One region of the Streptomyces coerulescens genome, then DNA from elsewhere that is predicted to be linked to it. Evidence: predicted binding sites of a transcription regulator. Region 1 holds the regulator's gene; the other holds the start of a gene.
The links. The regulator HspR, encoded in region 1, represses chaperone genes until heat shock. The targets are predictions, from matches to a motif close to TTGAGNNNNNNNNNCTCAA.
Positions count from the first base shown of each region.

Region 2: a site for HspR is predicted at 1,455-1,473, ahead of dnaK (molecular chaperone DnaK). Genes of this name have one in related genera too.

Region 1 is NZ_JBHSKM010000005.1:296,032-301,982, reverse strand. Features, by position in the region: gene dnaK (molecular chaperone DnaK) at 1-453, shown strand, start outside; gene grpE (nucleotide exchange factor GrpE) at 453-1,097, shown strand; gene dnaJ (molecular chaperone DnaJ) at 1,131-2,312, shown strand; gene ACFPQ9_RS11610 (heat shock protein transcriptional repressor HspR) at 2,318-2,779, shown strand; gene ACFPQ9_RS11605 (fibronectin type III domain-containing protein) at 2,861-4,603, opposite strand; gene ACFPQ9_RS11600 (sugar ABC transporter substrate-binding protein) at 4,896-5,951, shown strand, end outside.
Region 2 is NZ_JBHSKM010000002.1:676,556-682,506, reverse strand. Features, by position in the region: gene ACFPQ9_RS04510 (vWA domain-containing protein) at 1-789, shown strand, start outside; gene ACFPQ9_RS04505 (OsmC family protein) at 854-1,282, shown strand; gene dnaK (molecular chaperone DnaK) at 1,520-3,406, shown strand; gene narI (respiratory nitrate reductase subunit gamma) at 3,413-4,135, opposite strand; gene narJ (nitrate reductase molybdenum cofactor assembly chaperone) at 4,132-4,626, opposite strand; gene narH (nitrate reductase subunit beta) at 4,626-5,951, opposite strand, start outside.

The DNA.
Region 1 (5,951 bases):
CTCGGCACGGGCAAGGAGCAGAAGATGACCGTCACCGGCGGCTCCTCGCTGCCGAAGGACGAGGTCAACCGGATGCGCGAAGAGGCCGAGAAGTACGCGGAGGAAGACCACGCCCGCCGCGAGGCCGCCGAGTCCCGCAACCAGGGCGAGCAGCTCGTCTACCAGACGGAGAAGTTCCTCAAGGACAACGAGGACAAGGTCCCCGGCGAGGTCAAGGCCGAGGTCGAGGCCGCCGTCGAGGAGCTGAAGACCGCGCTCAAGGGCGAGGACACCGCCGAGATCCGCACCGCCACCGAGAAGGTCGCCGCGGTCTCCCAGAAGGTCGGCCAGGCCATGTACGCCGACGCCCAGGCCGCTCAGGCCGCGGGCGGTCCCGACGCCGGCGCCAAGGCCGACGACGACGTCGTGGACGCCGAGATCGTCGACGACGAGCGCAAGGACGGTGTCGCGTAATGACGGAGGAGACCCCGGGCTTCGAGGAGAAGCCCGACGTCCCCTCCGGCGCGACCCCTGACGACGCCGAGTCGAAGGCCGCTCCTCAGGAGGGGGCGGCCCCGGCCGGGGACGGAGCAGCAGACGCCGGCTTGGTGGCGCAGCTGGACCAGGTACGTACGGCGCTCGGCGAGCGCACGATGGACCTCCAGCGGCTCCAGGCCGAGTACCAGAACTACCGCCGCCGTGTGGAGCGGGACCGGATCACGGTCAAGGAGATCGCCGTCGCGAACCTCCTGACCGAGCTCCTGCCCGTGCTCGACGACATCGGCCGCGCGCGGGAACACGGCGAGCTCGTCGGCGGATTCAAGTCCGTCGCGGAGTCGCTGGAGACCGTCGCGGCGAAGATGGGCCTGCAGCAGTTCGGCAAGGAGGGCGAGCCCTTCGACCCGACGATCCACGAGGCGCTGATGCACTCCTACGCGCCGGACGTCACCGAGACGACCTGCGTCGCGATCCTCCAGCCGGGGTATCGCATCGGCGAGCGCACCATCCGCCCCGCGCGGGTGGCCGTCGCCGAGCCCCAGCCGGGCGCGCAGACCGTCAAGGAGGAGTCTGCCGAGGCGGCCGACGACAAGGAGAACGGTGGCCCGGACGAGGGCTGACGTTGAACTGACGAGAGAGGAGGGGCGTCGAGGATGAGCACCAAGGACTTCATCGAGAAGGACTACTACAAGGTCCTCGGCGTCCCCAAGGACGCCACCGAGGCCGAGATCAAGAAGGCGTACCGGAAGCTCGCCCGCGAGAACCACCCGGACGCCAACAAGGGCAACGCCAAGGCGGAGGAGCGTTTCAAGGAGATCTCCGAGGCGAACGACGTCCTCGGCGACCCCAAGAAGCGCAAGGAGTACGACGAGGCACGCGCCCTGTTCGGCAACGGCGGCTTCCGCCCCGGGCCGGGCGCGGGCGGCGGTTCCTTCAACTTCGACCTGGGCGACCTCTTCGGGGGCAGCGCCCAGGGCGGGGGCCAGGGAGCCGGAGGCTTCGGCGGCGGACTCGGTGACGTCTTCGGGGGCCTGTTCAACCGCGGCGGTGCGGGCAGCACCCGTACCCAGCCCCGGCGCGGCCAGGACATCGACACCGAGGTCAGCCTCAGCTTCACCGAGGCGATCGAGGGGGCGACGGTCCCGCTGCGGATGACCGCGCAGTCGCCGTGCAAGGCGTGCGCGGGCACCGGCGACAAGAACGGCACGCCCAGGGTGTGCCCGACCTGCGTCGGCACCGGCCAGGTGGCCAGAGGATCGGGCGGTGGCTTCTCGCTCACCGACCCCTGCCCGGACTGCAAGGGGCGCGGCCTGATCGCCGAGCACCCGTGCCTGGAGTGCAAGGGCAGCGGCCGGGCGAAGTCGTCGAGGACCATGCAGGTCCGTATCCCCGCCGGGGTGTCGGACGGTCAGCGCATCCGCCTGCGCGGCAAGGGCGCGCCGGGCGAGCGCGGCGGCCCGGCCGGCGATCTGTACGTCACCGTGCACGTCGACGCCCACCCGGTGTTCGGCCGCAAGGAGGACAACCTCACGGTGACCGTCCCCGTGACCTTCACGGAGGCGGCCCTGGGCGGCGAGGTCAGGGTTCCCACCCTGGGCGGACCGCCGGTCACCCTGAAGCTGCCGCCCGGCACACCCAACGGCCGCACTATGCGGGCGCGGGGCAAGGGCGCGGTCCGCAAGGACGGCACCCGCGGAGACCTGCTGGTCACCGTCGAGGTGAGTGTCCCGAAGGACCTTTCGGGGAAGGCTCGTGACGCGCTCGAGGCGTATCGCGAGGCGACCGCGGGTGAGGATCCGCGGGCGGAGCTGTTCGAGGCCGCGAAGGGAGCATGACGGAGATGGACGGTCGTCGACGCGGTGACAATTTCCGTGGGCCGTATGAACTGACCGAGGAGACCCCGGTCTACGTCATCTCGGTGGCGGCCCAGCTCTCGGGCCTGCACCCGCAGACACTGCGCCAGTACGACCGTCTGGGCCTGGTGTCCCCGGACCGCACGGCCGGCCGCGGCCGCCGCTACTCGGCCCGCGACATCGAACTGCTCCGCCAGGTGCAGGCGTTGTCGCAGGACGAGGGCATCAACCTGGCCGGCATCAAGCGCATCATCGAACTGGAGAACCAGGTCGCCGCGCTCCAGTCCCGGGTGGCCGAACTCCAGGCCGCCGTGGAAGGCGCCGCGGCGGCGATGCAGCAGCGCGAGGCGGCGGTACACGCGTCGTACCGCCGCGACCTGGTGCCGTACCAGGAGGTACAGCAGACCAGCGCGTTGGTGGTGTGGCGTCCGAAGAAGCCGAAGGACTAGCCGGACTCGCAGCGAACAGGGGCCCGGAGGTTCATGACGAACCTCCGGGCCCCTTTGTGGTCGCGACGCGCGTGGCCAGGGTCAGTCGGCCGGTGCCGTGAGCGTCCAGTCGCCCGCGGGGAGCGACTCGGTGCCGTCGGCCAGCACCCCGGTCACCCAGTAGTACGACGTGGTCCCGCGCTTCGCGCCCGTGTCGAAGTACTCGAAGGCGCCGGCCCCGAGGTCGGCGATCTTCTCGTACGCGGAGGTCGCCGGGTTCCAGCGGTAGATCCGGAAGCCCTTCGCCGGGTCGGGGCTCTCCTCGCCCGCGCCCAGCCCGGTCCACGAGAGCTGGTTGCCCTCGTCGCCCTCCGCCGGCGACACCGTCAGATACAGCGGCGAGCCCTCGGGCGTCGGCACGCTCGGGGTCATGTCGAGCTCGGTCACGGCCACGGCGGGGACCAGGTCGTCGCTCCACTTCATGGCGGAGTTGCCGTCGTCGTCCACGGCGTCGACGAAGAAGCAGACCTCGTCACCGTCCGGGTGCGTCAGATACGAGAAGGAGGTCTCGTCGGGCGAGACGTACTCCACCAGGCTGCCGTAGCAGACCTGCTCGTCCTCGTCGCCGACGAGTTCGCCCTTGTGGATCGTGTAGTACCGCAGATCCGTGGCGGGGCTCTTGTCCCAGCTCAGCCGGAAGCCGTACTCCGTCGGGTCGACGTTCAGCCCGGTGACGACCGGCGGCGGATCGTTGTCCCAGATCCGGCCCCGCTGGGGTGCGGACCGCACGGACTCGTTGCCCGCCGTGTCCAGCGCCGACACCCGGTAGTAGTACGCGGTGCTCTCAGCGGCCGAGGTGTCCAGGTGGGACAGCTGGCTGGTGGTGGCGATCCTGGTGTACGTGCCGTTCTCGCTCGCCGCCCGGTAGACGCGGTACGTCGCGGCGTCCGTCACCTTGTTCCAGCCGACCCGCAGCCCGCCCGTGCCTCCGGACGGGGTCACCTCGCCGGTCGCGCTCGTGATGGTGGGTACGCCGGGCGCGACCCGGTCGACGGTGGTGACCGGCTGGTCGGCCGTACCGGCGGACTCGTTGCCGGCCTTGTCCACGGCCCGGATCTCGTAGTAGTAGCCCGCGCCCGTCACCGGCAGGGTGCTGTCGGTGTACGTGGTGGAGGCGGTCGTGGCGAGCGGAGTGCCGCTGAAGGAGGAGCCCTTGAGGCGGCGGTGGACGCGGTAGCCGGCGAGGTCCATCTCCTGGTTCTTGGACCAGGTGAGCTTCGCCTTGCCCGTCGCCGTGTCGTACGTGACCTTCGCGCCGGTGGGTGTGAGCGGCTTGACCTTGTCGACGGTCGCCGAAGTCCTGGGGGTGTAGCCGAACTTGACCTTCGCGCTGCCGGTCCAGTTGACGTAGTCCACGCGCAAGGTGTGCTTGCCCGCCGGGACGGTGACGTTGACGGTCTTGGAGACGGTCGTGGAGGTGTTCTTCCACAGGTCGACCTTGCGGCTGCCATCGAGGTAGACGCGGATGCCGTCGAGCGCGGAGGCGGCGAAGGTGAAGGGGCCGCCGGAGCCGAAGTCGCGGGTCACCGTCCAGCGGACGGCGAAGTTGTCCTTCGGGAGGCCGGAGGCGGGGGCGTTGGTGCCCCAGTTCTGGTCGATCACGGTGTCGCAGTCGGTCCGCTTCGGGGTGCCCGAAAAGGCGGTGTTCGCGAAGAACTGCCGTTTGAAGACCGGCGATGCGCAGGTCACTGCGGCGGACGCGGGCGTCGTCGAGAGCAGGGTGCCCGCGGTGGCGAGCACGACCGTCACCGCGGCCGCGGCGGTCGTGCGTCTGGCTGGGTTCATTCGATCCTCTGGTCGAGTACGGGCAGCGGTGGGCGCTGCACTCATCAGGACCAGCGAGGAATGGGGTTGGTTGTACGGATCTTGATCGCGTGCGCGATCGAGGTTTGGTGGAGGGTGTGTAAGGGGGATTTGGAGGCATTCCGCTATGTCTTTACATGATCAGCGGAGCGTGGTGTTGCGCACTCGTTAAGTGATTCCGCTTGACGCTGAGGGCCGTCGGCGCGTTGGCTTTTCAGTCATCTGGGCGCGTTGGCGCGCCCGTGTCCCGAAGGCACCAGAAGTGAGCTTCTCTATGCGTCCCTTGCGCCCCCTGCGCCGCACCGCCACCGCCGTGGCCGCCGCGTCCACGATGACCCTCTCGCTGGCAGCGTGCGGGGCACTGGGCGTCACCGGGGACAGCAGTGAGGCGAGTCCCACCAAGGGCGACGACATCACCGTCGGGCTGCTGCTGCCGGAGACGGCGAACACCCGCTACGACAAGTTCGACTTCCCCATCATCCGGAACAAGGTCCTCGACCTCACCGACAAGCAGGGCCGGGTCGTCTACAAGAACGCCGATGCGGACGCGGCGAAGCAGGAGTCCCAGCTCCAGCAGATGATCGACGACCAGGTCGATGTGATCCTGCTGGACGCCGTCGACTCGCACGCCATCGCCGGCGGGGTGAAGAAGGCCAAGGACGCGGGCATCCCGGTCATCGCCTACGACCGTCTGGCCGAGGGGCCGATCGACGCGTACGTCTCCTTCGACAACGAACTCGTCGGCGAGGTCCAGGGCCGCACGCTCCTGGAGGCGATGAACCCGGTCGACTCCTCCGACAAGATCGTCATGATGAACGGCTCGCCCACGGACCCGAACGCGGGGCAGTTCAAGGCGGGCGCCCTGTCCGAGCTCAAGGGCACGGTGGACATAGCCAAGACGTACGACACCAAGGACTGGAAGCCGGAGAACGCCGAGGCCAACATGGCGCAGGCGATCAAGGCCATCGGCGTCAACAACATCAAGGGCGTCTACTCCGCCAACGACGGCATGGCCGGCGGCGTCATCAAGGCCCTCCAGGCGGCCGGCGTCACCGAGCTGCCCCCGATCACCGGCCAGGACGCCGAACTGGACGCCGTGCAGCGCATCATCAGCGGCGAGCAGTACATGAGCGTGTACAAGTCGTACCCGCAGGAGGCCGAGAGCGCCGCCGAGATGGCCGTGGCCAAGGTCCAGGGCCACGACATCCAGTTCGACTCGCTCACCCAGGACCAGGTCGACAGCCCGACCGACAAGGACATCCCGGCGCTGCTGGTGCCCGTGGTCGCCCTGACGGACGGCAACATCAAGGAGACCGTCGTCGCCGACGGG
Region 2 (5,951 bases), on a different contig from region 1:
TCCGCCGAGGAGGTCTACGACCGCATCGTCGGCGACCTGCGCCGCATGCGCCGCCTGGCCACCCTGCGCGGCAAGGGCCTCGGCGACATCCTCGGCGCCCCGCTCGGCCCGCCCGGCGACTGTGTCGACCTGGACGAGTTCTACCGCCGGGGCCTGAGCCACGGCCTCGACCTGCACCAGCAGCAGGAGCGCGGCTTCCTGCCCGGCGGTCTGGTCCAGGAGATCCGCGCGCTCAGCCATCCGCCACTGCCCTGGGACGCGCAACTCGCCCGCTGGTTCGACGAGTTCGTGCCCCGCCCGGAGCCGGTACGGACGTACGCCCGTCCCGCGCGCCGCCAGGCCTCGACCCCCGACATCCCGCGCGCCGGCCGCTACTTCCCGCCCGAGGAGATCGCCCGCTGCACCTTCGGCGTCGTCCTGGACACCTCCGCCTCCATGAGCGCCGGACTGCTCGGCAAGGCGCTGGGCGCGATCGCCTCGTACGCCGAGGCCCGGGACGTACCGGCCGCGCGCGTGGTGTTCTGCGACGCGGGCCCCTACGACGCCGGATATCTGCCGGTGACGGACATCGCGGGACGAGTGCGGGTGCGCGGCCGTGGCGGTACGGTCCTGCAGCCAGGGATCGACCTGCTGCAGCGGGCGGACGACTTTCCCCCGGGCGCGCCCGTCCTGGTCATCACCGACGGCTGGTGCGACGTGCTGCGGGTGCGCCGTGAGCACGCGTACCTGATTCCTCCGGGCCGTCGCCTGCCGTTCACCCCGCGTGGGCCGGTCTTCCGGGTGAGTTGAGCCGGAGTGTGATCGGATGGGGGCACGGACCCCGGAAACGGGCCCCCTTGCGAAAGGAAGAATCGTGGCTACCACGCGCTCCGCACACACCGTCTGGGAAGGCAACCTGCTCGAGGGCAACGGTGTCGTCAACTTCGACTCTTCTGGCGCCATCGCCGCGCAGCCTGTCACATGGGCCTCGCGCTCCCAGGACGCGAACGGCAAGACCAGCCCCGAGGAGCTCATCGCCGCCGCGCACTCCAGCTGCTTCTCCATGGCGCTGTCGCACGCCCTGAACGGGGCCGGCACGCCGCCCACCAAGCTCGTCACCTCGGCCGACGTGAACTTCCAGCCGGGTGAGGGGATCACCGGGATCCATCTCACCGTGGAGGGGACGGTTCCCGGTGTCGACAACGACACGTTCGTCGCCGCCGCCGAGGACGCCAAGAAGAACTGCCCGGTCAGTCAGGCGCTGACGGGGACGACGATCACGCTGTCGGCGAAGTTGGCGTAGCGCCCCTGGTGGAGCCGCGGCAGGTCCTTCTGCGTCCGCTGCGCCGTCGTGGCTTGTCGCGCAGTTCCCCGCGCCCCTCGAGGGGGCGGCCCTTCGGGCCGGCCCCCTCGCACCACCCCTGAGCGGGCGCTCAGCCTCCGTTTGGTGCTCCCCTCGCGGGTCACTCGCCCCATTGACAAGAACCCACTCAAGTTTTGTGCTGGAGTTCAAGGGGTGCCCTGGCGGAAGGGGACAGTGATGGCACGCGCGGTCGGGATCGATCTCGGGACCACGAACTCGGTGGTCGCCGTCCTGGAGGGCGGCGAACCCACTGTCGTCGCCAATGCGGAGGGGGCCAGGACCACACCGTCGGTCGTGGCCTTCGCCAAGAACGGCGAGGTGCTCGTGGGGGAGGTGGCCAAACGGCAGGCGGTGACGAACGTGGACCGCACCGCCCGCTCCGTGAAGCGTTACATGGGCGACGCGAGCTGGCGTTTTCCAGACCAGGGCGACATCGACGGCACCCGCTACCGGGCCCAGGAGCTGTCGGCCAGGGTGCTGCAGAAGCTGAAGCGGGACGCCGAGTCCTATCTCGGCGAAGACGTCACCGACGCGGTGATCACCGTCCCCGCCTATTTCGACGACGCCCAGCGGCAGGCCACCAAGGAGGCCGGGGAGATCGCGGGCCTGAAGGTCCTGAGGATCATCAACGAGCCCACGGCCGCCGCCCTCGCCTACGGCCTGGACCGGGGCGAGGAGCAGACGGTACTGGTCTTCGACCTCGGCGGCGGCACCTTCGACGTCTCCCTGCTGGAGATCGGCGACGGCGTCATCGAGGTCAAGGCCACCAACGGCGACACGCATCTCGGCGGCGACGACTGGGACCAGCGGGTCGTCGAATACCTCGTGAAGAAGTTCAAGGGGCAGAACGGCATCGACCTCGGCAACGACAGGATGGCGCTGCAACGGCTGCGCGAGGGCGCCGAGAAAGCCAAGATCGAGCTGTCCAGCTCCTCCGAGACGACGATCAACCTGCCCTACATCACCGCCTCCGCCGAGGGCCCCCTCCACCTCGACGAGAAGCTGACCCGGGCCCAGTTCCAGGAGCTCACCGCCGATCTCCTCGACCGCTGCAAGACCCCCTTCCACCAGGCGGTCAAGGACGCCGGCATCAAGCTCTCCGCCGTCGACCACGTCATCCTCGTCGGCGGCTCCACCCGGATGCCCGCCGTCACCGACCTGGTGAAGGAGCTCACCGGCAAGGACCCGCACAAGGGCGTCAACCCCGACGAGGTCGTGGCCGTCGGCGCGGCCCTCCAGGCGGGCGTCATCCGCGGCGACGTCAAGGACGTCCTCCTGCTCGACGTCACCCCGCTGTCCCTCGGCATCGAGACCAAGGGCGGCATCATGACGAAGCTCATCGAACGCAACACGACGATCCCGACCCGGCGTTCGGAGATCTTCACGACCGCCGCCGACAACCAGCCCTCGGTCGGCATCCAGGTCTACCAGGGCGAACGCGAGATCGCCTCGTACAACAAGAAGCTCGGCGTCTTCGACCTCACCGGTCTGCCGCCCGCCCCGCGGGGGGTGCCGCAGATCGAGGTCGCGTTCGACATCGACGCCAACGGCATCATGCACGTCTCCGCCAAGGACCTCGCTACGGGGCGCGAGCAGAAGATGACGGTGACGGGCGGCTCGGCGCTGCCCAAGGACGACATCGACCGGATGATGCGGGAGGCCGAGCAGTACGCCGAGGAGGACCACAAGCGCCGTGAGGCCGCCGAGACCCGCAATCAGGCCGAGCAGCTCGTCTACCAGACCGAGAAGTTCCTGCGCGACAACGAGGACAAGGTCCCGGCGGACACCCGGGCCGAGGTCGAGTCGGCGATCACGGAGCTGAAGGAGCAGCTGGGCCAGAACGCCGAGACGAACGTCCTGCGCACCGGCATCGAGAAGCTCGCCACGGTCAGCCAGAAGATGGGCCAGGCGATGTACGCCCAGTCCCAGCAGACCCCGGCGGACAGCTCGGCGGACGCCGGCGCCGGCGCCGAGCAGAGCGCCGCGCAGGACGACGACGTGGTCGACGCGGAGATCGTCGACGACGAGAAGGACCAACGGGACCAGAAGGGCGGAGCGGCCTAGTCCGTCCTAGGAGCCCGCCTTCTCCCACCCGCGCCTCTCCGGCCGCGGCCCCAGCTGCTCGGGGTCGCGGCCGCGGTACACCAGGTACGGCCGGAACAGATACTGCACCGGCGCGCTGAACATGTGCACCAGCCGGGTGTACGGCACCAGCGCGATCAGCACCATGCCAATCACCATGTGGACCTCGTACAGCACCGGCACGCCCGCCATCCGGTCCAGGTCGGGCTGGAGGGTGAACAGGCTGCGGGCCCAGGGTGCGATGGACTCGCGGTAGTCGTAGCCGTCGCCGGAGGTGTGGGCCAGCTTGGCGACCATGCCCATGATGATCGCCGCGACCAGCACGACGTACATCAGCTTGTCGTTGGCCGTGGTCGCCCGGAACACCGGTGCGTTGGTGCGGCGGCGGTAGATCAGCAGCACGATCCCGGCGACCGTCAGGACTCCGGCGGCCGTACCGCCGTAGAGGGAGAGCAGATGGTACGAGTGCTCGCTCACGCCGAGCGAGTTGGTCCAGGACTCCGGGACGAACAGGCCCACGAGATGGCCGACCAGCACGAACAGGATGCCGTAGTGGAAGGCGGGCGACGCGATGTTCAGCAGCTTCGACTCGTAGACCTGGGAGGAGCGGGTGGTCCAGCCGAAGCGGTCGTAGCGGTGCCGCCAGACCAGGCCGGCGACCAGCAGGGCGAAGGTGACATAGGGCAGGACGCCCCAGAGCAGCGTGGTCATCGGCGCACCCCCGTGCGTTCGGTCGGCAGTGTGGCGCACACCGCGTCCAGGACGGACGCGTACGGTGTGCCGAAGTCGGTGAGCCGGGAGCGGAGCTGCTCCAGACAGTCACGGTGCTCAAGGAGCAGATCGGTGTTGCCGGTGCGGGAGGCGAACTCCAGTACCGCGGGCAGGAAGTCGGGCAGTTCCTCGTGGGTGAACTCCAGGCCGTGCGCCCGGTAGACCTCCTTGAAGCGCAGCAGCGACATGCCGCGCCGTCGGGTGTCCCCGTCGAGCCACCAGGTCAGATACAGGCTGTGGCGGTTCTTGAAGTCGAAGACCTGGACGTAGTGCGCGGCCAGTTCGTCCGGCGGTGTGACCGCCGCGTGGTCGGTGAACTCACGTAGCTGCGGGGCGGCTTCGCGCAGCAGGGGCAGGCGCGCGCGGAAGTCCTCGTCCGGGTAGGTCAGACAGAGTGCGGCCGCCTGGTAGAGCACCTCGAAGGACGGCATCACGCCTCCTCGGTGTCGGCTGTGCGGGTGGGTCCGGCGGCGTCGGCCGGGTCGTCAGAGGTCTGCCGTCCGCGCAGGGCGTGGAAGTTCTCCACCGACACCAGCGGCAGCAGCTTGCGGCCGCCGGAGTCCTGGCCGAAGGGGCCGTCCCCGCCCATCCCCGGCCCGCCCTCGTAGTCGAGGCTGCAGCCCGTGGGCAGCGCCGACTCCTCCAGACGGCGGGCGTCCGCGACCGCCGCCGTCGGAATGACGTACCGGTCCTCGTACTTCGCGACCGCCAGCAGCCGGTACATCTCCTCGATCTCCCCGGCCGCCATGCCCACCGCGTCCGGCACCGAGGGATCCGGCTCCTCACCGAGGTTGATCGCCCGCATGTGGGAGCGCATCGCGGCGAGCCTCTCCAGCGAGGCGCGGACCGGGCCGATGGCGCCGGCCGTGAACAGCTCCGCCAGGTATTCCAGCGGGATCCGCAGCGCGTCGATCGCACCGAACAGATTCCCGGCGTCCTCCCCGTCGTGCCCGGTCTCCGCCAGCGCGTCCACCACCGGCGACAGCGGCGGGATGTACCAGACCATCGGCATCGTCCGGTACTCCGGATGCAGCGGCAGCGCCACCCGGTACTTGCTGATCAGCGCGTGCACGGGCGAGCGGCGGGCCGCCTCCAGCCAGTCGTACGGGATCCCCGCCGCCTCGCACGCCCTCCGCACTTCGCGGTCCTCGGGGTCCAGAAAGACACCCAACTGCGCCTCGTACAGGTCCCGTTCACGCGGCACGGAGGCGGCGGCCGTCACCCGGTCCGCGTCGTACAGCACCACCCCGAGATAGCGCAGCCGGCCCACGCACGTCTCCGAGCAGACCGTCGGCAGACCGACCTCGACGCGCGGATAGCACATCGTGCACTTCTCCGCCTTGCCGGTGGCGTGGTTGAAGTACACCTTCTTGTACGGGCATCCGGTCACGCACATCCGCCAGCCCCGGCAGCGGTCCTGGTCGACGAGGACGATGCCGTCCTCCGCCCGCTTGTACATCGCCCCCGACGGGCACGAGGCCACACACGACGGGTTGAGGCAGTGCTCGCAGATGCGCGGCAGATAGAACATGAAGCTCTGCTCGAACTCGAACCGCACCTTCTCCGACGCCTGCGTGCGCGTCCGTTCCACCATCGGGTCGAGGTCGCCGTAGGCGGGGGCGCCGGCCAGGTTGTCGTCCCAGTTCGACGACCACTCGATCTTCATCGGCTTGCCGTCGAGCTGCGAGATCGGGCGGGCGACCGGGTAGTCGTCGCCCAGCGGGGCGTCGGTGAGGTTCTTGTAGTCGTACGTCCA